2 linked regions of the Sagittula stellata E-37 genome follow. The protein of the gene in region 1 interacts with the protein of each later gene in a pairwise test. Links are inferred from orthologs where the notes say so. Each region holds a gene or a part of one and is shown on either strand. Other genes may lie near its edges.

Region 1 (3,196 bases):
TCCTCGTTCGCGGCCAAAACCACTTCGGGCATGTCGGTCACCTCGAACGTGTCGAGAATCAGCGTGTCCATCGAGTTGAAGAACTGCACCCGCCAGACATGCGGCAGCGCCGTCGCCGTGACGCGGCAGTTGCCATAGCCGCGCGACAGCAACGTGGCCGACCCCTGCCCCAGCGCGACATCGAGCCACAGCAGGTCCGGTTCGGTGTGCGGCAGGAGGGTCAGGTTGACGACGTGCAGCTCGCGCGCGGTCGCGTAGTTGGCCGATTTCTCCTCAAGCTCGACGGCCAGCGCGGGCGCGTTGACCACGCCCATGCCCTTTGGCGCCTGCGCCCCGGCGGCGGGCCTGCGCGGGATGAAGGCGCGTGCCCGGGCGGCCTGCGGCACCTGCGCGACCTCGATCCGGTCGACGCCTTCGCCGGTCACACGCCAGACCCCTGCAAAGACCGATTCCTGCGCGGCGAGCGCGGGCAGACCCCAGACCTTCACCGCCACTTCGCCCTCTCCCAGCGTCTCCTTGATCAGGGCGAGGTTCGCAGCGTTCAGGCCGGTCAGATCGAAGGTCCTTGAACCACCGTCGCGGGCCACCTGCGTGCAGGCCTCTCCGACCTCTGCCAGCAGGGCCATGGCCGCGCCTGCGTCGCCCGCCACGTCCGGCACATGCGGCGCATAGGTGCGCATGTCCTGCGGCATCGGCATGTATTCGAGCTGCGCCTCCTCATCGCCCAGGGGCTGCGATCCGGGCCCGAAACCCACCGGGGGCAGTACGAAATTCGACATCTGTCTCTCTCCCTTATTCCGCGGCGACCGGCAGGCTCAGGATATGCGCGACGCGGGCCATGTAGTCGTCCCAGTCGCGGACCTTCGGCACGGCGCCGATCATCTCGCCCGCGCGCCAGAAGATCAGGCTGGGGGTCTTGAAGACCTTGGTTTCGTTGCGGACCTGTTCTTCTATGGCATCGCCGCAGACCGCGCAGTCGAACCGGCCCTGGAAGGCCTGCCGCAGCTCGGGCAGGATCACCGCCACGTCGGCAGTTTCGAGGTTGCGTGCAGGATCGCCGGGGACGAACAGCACATGCGCACCCGCACCGCCCCGCCAGTCTTCAAGCGATCCCATGTCTTCGAAACGGGGCCAGCCGAACTCGGTCGTCAGGCGGGTGATCAGCGGATGGGACATGGCGGTTTCCTTCAGGCGGTGGACTTGCCGGCGGCGAGGGCGGCTTGCAGATGGGGCGGCAGACGCGGCCCGGTGTCTTCGAGATCGGCAAAGGCGTCCCCCAGGTTTCCACCGTTCATCAGCGACCTCAGGCCCGCCAGCGCGCTGGCGATCTTCGCGGCCTCGTCTGCTGTGATGACCTCTCGTGCGGCGCCGAGGAACGTGAGGACGTGGCAGCCCACGGTCGCATCCGGTGTCAGCGACAGGTCGATCACCTCGATCCCCTCCGCGCCCGACGCCATGGCCGAGATGCCGTCGACCGAAAGGATTTCCATCGGGACGCCGACACACATGGCTCAGGCGCCCGCGGGCAGGAATCGGGCATCACCGATGCGGCAGGCCTCTTCCTCGGAAGGGCGGCCCTCTTCGTAAGCGTCGCGCAGGATCGACTTGTCGGCCAGCAGATGCGCATCGGCCTTGCCGGGCGCGGGGGCAATGCCCATGGCGCGCAGCTTCTCCAGCGCGATCTCCAGCGCCGGGGCGATCTGTGCCGCCACCACGGCGCGCAGCCCGCCGCCGTAGTCTTCCAGTTCCTCGGGTTGACAGCCGATCAGGATCAGCGTCTCGGGGCAGTAGCCCATAAGCTGCGACGTCGCGATCACATCCTGAAAACCGGTCTGGTGCAGGGACATCTTCTTGGCGCCCATGAAGGCGGGAACTTCATCCCCCTCGACGATCTTGAGCGTGCCGGGGGTCAGGCCGTAGTCCACCGCGTCGAAGACGATCAGCGTGTCGGCCTCTTCGAGGAACGGCAGCAGGTAGAGCCCCTGCGTGCCCCCGTCGAGCAGCGTCACCTCTTCGGGAAACGACCATGCGGCGGCCAGCGCCTCCACGCAGCGCACCCCGAAGCCTTCGTCGGCCCAGAGCACGTTGCCGATGCCCATGATGAGGGTCTTACCTGTCATGCCGTCCTCCTCCGTCGAGCCGCCTTGCCGGAAGCCTCGTTACCAGACAGGACATTCCATGGATGGCCAGCGGACGGCAACCGACTTGCCAGATCGGGGCGCATTTCCTGCATATTGAACAAACCCTTACCGAATAAGCGTTTTTCCGGGCAGAGTGAGAACTCCCTCGCGCCCAATATGGAAGACAAACTACCACTTTCCTGAAAAATAGACATCACAGTATCCACTCTTAAAATGCATCCCCGACGAATCTTGGAACCGGGCAGCGGAAAGCGGTTGTTCGGAAAGGAAAAAGGCGGGCGCTGCGGCCCGCCTTCCCCTGCCTGTCAGGACGCACCGTGTCAGTCGGCGCGGTCGTCCTTGAACGTGCGGTGCCCCGAGATCATCGTCGACACGATCGACTGCCGGGACATGATGTCCTCGCGGATTGCCACGTAAATGTGGATGATCATGAAGATCACGATGAACCACATGCCGAGGTGGTGGACCGAGTGCACGATCTGGCTGTTGCCGAACAGGGTCAGCACCCAGCTTGTCGCCCCGTAGATGAAGCTGTGATCGCCCAGCCCCTCGCCATACAACGCAAGGCCCGTCAGGATCATGAAGGACAGGCCGACCGTCATGAACATGAACATGGCAAGCTGCGCCAGCGGGTTGTGGCCCACGTACTTCTTGGGCTCGCTTTCGAGGAAGGCGTACCACTTGATCTCGAACCACAGTTCCTTCCACCAGTGGCGGTTCCACACGGGCACGTAGAAAAGCTGCCTGGCATGATGGTTGCCGACGAAGGCCCAGTAGATCCGCCCGAAGAAGCCCACCGTCAGGATCAGCCCGGCGCTGAAATGCGCGAAGCGGGTGTAGCCGAACACGAACTGATGCACCGGCTCGGCGATCTGCATCGACGGGAACGGGTTGCCGATGAACCAGCCGGTGAACACCAGGACAAAGATGCAGGCCGCGTTGATCCAGTGCCACAGGCGCACCGGCGCCTCGTAGACATAGACGGAGGTGCGCTTGCGGATCGACTCGAGGTCCTGCGCGGTGGCGTCGCCGGTCAGGCGGGCCGTCGGCAGGGG
Region 2 (3,817 bases), 2.6 Mb from region 1 along the record:
GTCACCGGGAACTTCGCCTGTACCGCCATGCCCGCAATCCCTTCTGCCGGACGTCTCGAACTTGGTCTCTCAGCATAGTCCCCGGCAGGACGGATGGCCACTGCGGCACAGGGTCATGGCGGCACCGGCGCGGACGGCACGACAGCGCTGGACCCCTCCGGCGCCGCGTCCTATAAGGCGCGCATGATGACCTGTGCTTTCATCATTCGAATTAGCTGCCCGGCGCTCTGACCAGAGACGCCGGGACAAGGCGCATGGGTTGACCGCGCCGCCGCACCCAAAGACCAGCATTCCGACCCGAAGGACGCCCCCATGTGCGCCGACACCCCCGACACGATCGACTACAAAGACACGCTCGCGCTGCCGAAAACCGATTTCCCGATGCGCGCGGGCCTGCCCAAGCGTGAACCCGACTGGCTTGCCCGCTGGGCCGAGATGGACGTCTACGGCCAGCTCCGAGCCAAGGCCGCCGCGGACGAGACCCGCGAAAGCTTTACCCTGCACGACGGCCCGCCCTACGCCAACGGCCACCTGCACATCGGCCACGCGCTGAACAAGGTGCTGAAGGACTTCATCGTCCGCAGCCAGCAGATGATGGGACGCGACGCGCGCTACATCCCCGGCTGGGACTGCCACGGCCTGCCCATCGAGTGGAAGATCGAGGAACAGTACCGCGCCAAGGGCAAGGACAAGGACGCCATCAATGTCGTCGACTTCCGCCAGGAATGCCGCCGTTTCGCCGAGGGCTGGATCGACATCCAGCGCGAGGAGTTCAAGCGTCTCGGCGTGACCGGCAACTGGGCCGATCCCTACCTGACCATGGACTTCCACGCCGAGCGCGTGATCGCCGAGGAATTCCAGAAGTTCCTGATGAACGGGCTGGTTTATCAGGGCTCCAAACCGGTGATGTGGTCGCCCGTCGAAAAGACCGCGCTGGCCGAGGCTGAGGTGGAATACCACGACCGCCAGACCGACGCGATCTGGGTGGCCTTCCGTGTCGCGGGCATCGCCGGTTCCGACGCGCTGACCGACCTGCTGCTCGATCAGTTCGGAGAGGAAAAGTACTCCGACGAGGTGCAGGCGCTCTCTGCCGACTGCGCCAACGCCTATGTCATCATCTGGACGACGACGCCCTGGACGATCCCGCAAAACCGCGCGATCTGCTACAACCCGGCGATCAAGTACGGCCTCTACGAAGTGCTCGACACGCCCGAGGAATGCTGGGCCGTGAAGGGCGAGAAGTACATCATGGCCGACGATCTGGCCGAAGCGACCTTCGCCCGCGCCCGGCTGGAGCCGCACCAGTTCACCCGCCTGCGCGACGCGCCGCCGGAATTGCTGGACTGTTTCACCTGCGCCCACCCGTTCGAGGGCGTGCCGCAGGGCGGTGGCGAATGGAACTACCCGGTGCCGTTGCTGCGCGGCGAACACGTCACGGCGGACGCCGGGACCGGCTTTGTGCACACCGCGCCCTCGCACGGCGACGACGACTACGCCATCGGCCGCGCACACGGGCTGGAGATGACGTACAACATCCTCGACGACTCCTCGTTCCGCGACGACCTGCCGTTTTTCGGCGGGCTGCGTATCTACGACGAGAAGGGCAAGCCGGGGAAAGCCAACAAGGCCGTCATCGACAAGCTGATCGAGGTGCACCACCTGCTGGCCCGCCAGCGGTTGACGATCTCGGACGCGCACTCCTGGCGATCGAAGGCGCCGGTGATCCGTCTCAACCGTCCGCAATGGTTCGCCGCCATCGACAAGCCGGTGGGCGACAACAACGACACCTATGGCACGACAATCCGCACCCGCGCGCTGACCTCCATCGACGAGCTGGTGAAGTGGACGCCGCAGACCGGGCGCAACCGCCTGCACTCGATGATCGAGGCCCGGCCAGACTGGGTGCTTTCGCGCCAGCGCGCCTGGGGCGTGCCGCTGACCTGCTTCGTGCGCAAGGACACGCGGCCCGACGATCCGGATTTCCTGCTGCGTGACGAAAAGGTCAACGCCCGCATCCTCGAAGCGTTCGAGGCCGAGGGCGCGGATGCGTGGTACAAGCCCGGCGCGAAGGAGCGATTCCTGGGCAACGACCACAACGCCAACGACTACGAGCAGGTCTTCGACGTGCTCGACGTGTGGTTCGACAGCGGCTCGACCCATGCCTTCGTCCTGCGCGACCGCGAGGACGGATCGAAGGACGGCCTGGCCGATCTCTACCTCGAAGGCACCGACCAGCACCGCGGCTGGTTCCACTCCTCCATGCTGCAGGCCTGCGGCACGCGCGGACGGGCGCCCTATCGTGGCGTGCTGACCCATGGTTTCACGCTGGACGAGAAGGGCAACAAGATGTCCAAGTCGCTCGGCAACACCGTGGCGCCTGAGGACGTGACCAAGCAGTACGGCGCCGACATCCTGCGGCTCTGGGTGGCGCAGTCGGACTACACCGCTGACCTGCGCATCGGGCCCGAGATCCTCAAGAACGTGGCCGACAGCTACCGCCGCCTGCGCAACACCATGCGCTACCTGCTGGGCGCGGTCAGCCACTTCACCGAGGACCAGCGCGTCGACGCGAAGGACATGCCGGAGCTGGAACAGTACATCCTGCACCGCCTCGCTGAGCTGGATAAGACCGTGCGCGAAGGCTATTCGAAGTACGACTTCCAGGGTGTCTTCCAGCAGGTCTTCAACTTCTGCACCATCGAGCTGTCGGCGTTCTACTTCGACATCCGCAAGGACGCGCTTTATTGCGACGGGGACACCGCCCGCCGCCGTGCCGCGCGCACCGTGATGGACATCCTCTTCCACCGTTTGACGACCTGGCTCGCCCCGATCCTCGTCTTCACGATGGAGGAAGTCTGGCTGGAACGCTTCCCCGCCGACGACAGCTCCATCCACCTGCAGGACATGCCGGAGACGCCCGCCGACTGGCGCGACGCCACGCTGGCCTCGAAATGGCAGATGGTGCGCCGCGCCCGCCGCGCGGTGACGGCCGCGCTGGAAATCCAGCGCACCGACAAGGTCATCGGTGCCTCGCTGGAGGCCGCGCCGGTGGTCCATGTCTCCGACGCCGCGATGCTGGAGGCGCTGAAGACCACCACCTTCGAGGACATCTGCATCACGTCTGCCATCACCCTGACGGACGCCCCCGCGCCGGACGACGCTTTCCGCGTGACCGACGTGCCGGAGATCGCCGTGGTCTTCGCCAAGGCGGATGGCCAGAAATGCCAGCGCTGTTGGAAGATCCTGCCGGACGTGGGCACACACAGCCACCCGGCCACCTGCGCCCGCTGCGACGAGGCGCTGTCCTGATCTTCAAGAACGCCCCGGTCCGCTAGGCCGGGGCGTTCTCCTTTCGGGACGGCATTCGCCCGCCAGCATCGCCGACGCCTCCCGCTCGTCTGCACGTGCCCACGCCACTTGCCCTAACGTCACCCTTTTGCCAGTATCATCCGGAGACTTTCTCCGGAGACCCCATGTTCCGCCGCACCTTCCTGCTGTCGATGCCCGCCCTGGTCGCCTGCTCCGTCGCGCCGCAGGGTCTGTCCCTGGCCCCAGAGTCCACGCTGATCCTGACCCGACATGCCGACCGGCAGGACAACCTCGACCTGCTCAGCGACACGGGGCGGGACCGGGCCCGCGCGTTGGTCGCCGCGACAAAGGACCTGATCGTCACCCGCATCCATGCCCCCGGTATCGACCGCAACCTTGCGACGGCAGCGCCGCTCGCCAAGGCGCTGGACCTGCCGGTCGAGCGCATCCCGCAAGAGCACCCCACCGCCGCGCTGGTGCAAAGCGCGCAGGGCCGCTCGGTCATCTG

Evidence for each region.
Region 2: the proteins of ABFK29_RS06780 (region 1) and ileS interact in binary tests that used the Escherichia coli proteins (3 or more experiments, as listed by UniProt). The link is inferred for Sagittula stellata E-37 from one-to-one orthologs.

Annotation. Positions count from the first base shown.
Region 1 is NZ_CP155729.1:1,435,602-1,438,797, reverse strand. The notes cover bases 317-3,196. They hold ABFK29_RS06780 (HyaD/HybD family hydrogenase maturation endopeptidase), read right to left. Parts: upstream 2,121-3,196; coding sequence 1,512-2,120; downstream 317-1,511. Other genes in these bases: cybH (Ni/Fe-hydrogenase, b-type cytochrome subunit), read right to left, coding at 2,462-3,196; ABFK29_RS06785 (HypC/HybG/HupF family hydrogenase formation chaperone), read right to left, coding at 1,188-1,508; ABFK29_RS06790 (hydrogenase accessory protein), read right to left, coding at 793-1,176; ABFK29_RS06795 (hydrogenase expression/formation protein), read right to left, coding at 317-779. Also shown: more of ABFK29_RS06795, read right to left, coding at 1-316.
Region 2 is NZ_CP155729.1:3,997,032-4,000,848, forward strand. What follows is about bases 9-3,509. They hold ileS (isoleucine--tRNA ligase), read left to right. Parts: upstream 9-312; coding sequence 313-3,309; downstream 3,310-3,509. Other genes in these bases: ABFK29_RS19100 (group III truncated hemoglobin), read right to left, coding at 9-29; ABFK29_RS19105 (hypothetical protein), read left to right, coding at 94-231; ABFK29_RS19115 (histidine phosphatase family protein), read left to right, coding at 3,474-3,509. Also shown: more of ABFK29_RS19100, read right to left, coding at 1-8; more of ABFK29_RS19115, read left to right, coding at 3,510-3,817. UniProt on the Escherichia coli protein: Catalyzes the attachment of isoleucine to tRNA(Ile). As IleRS can inadvertently accommodate and process structurally similar amino acids such as valine, to avoid such errors it has two additional distinct tRNA(Ile)-dependent editing activities.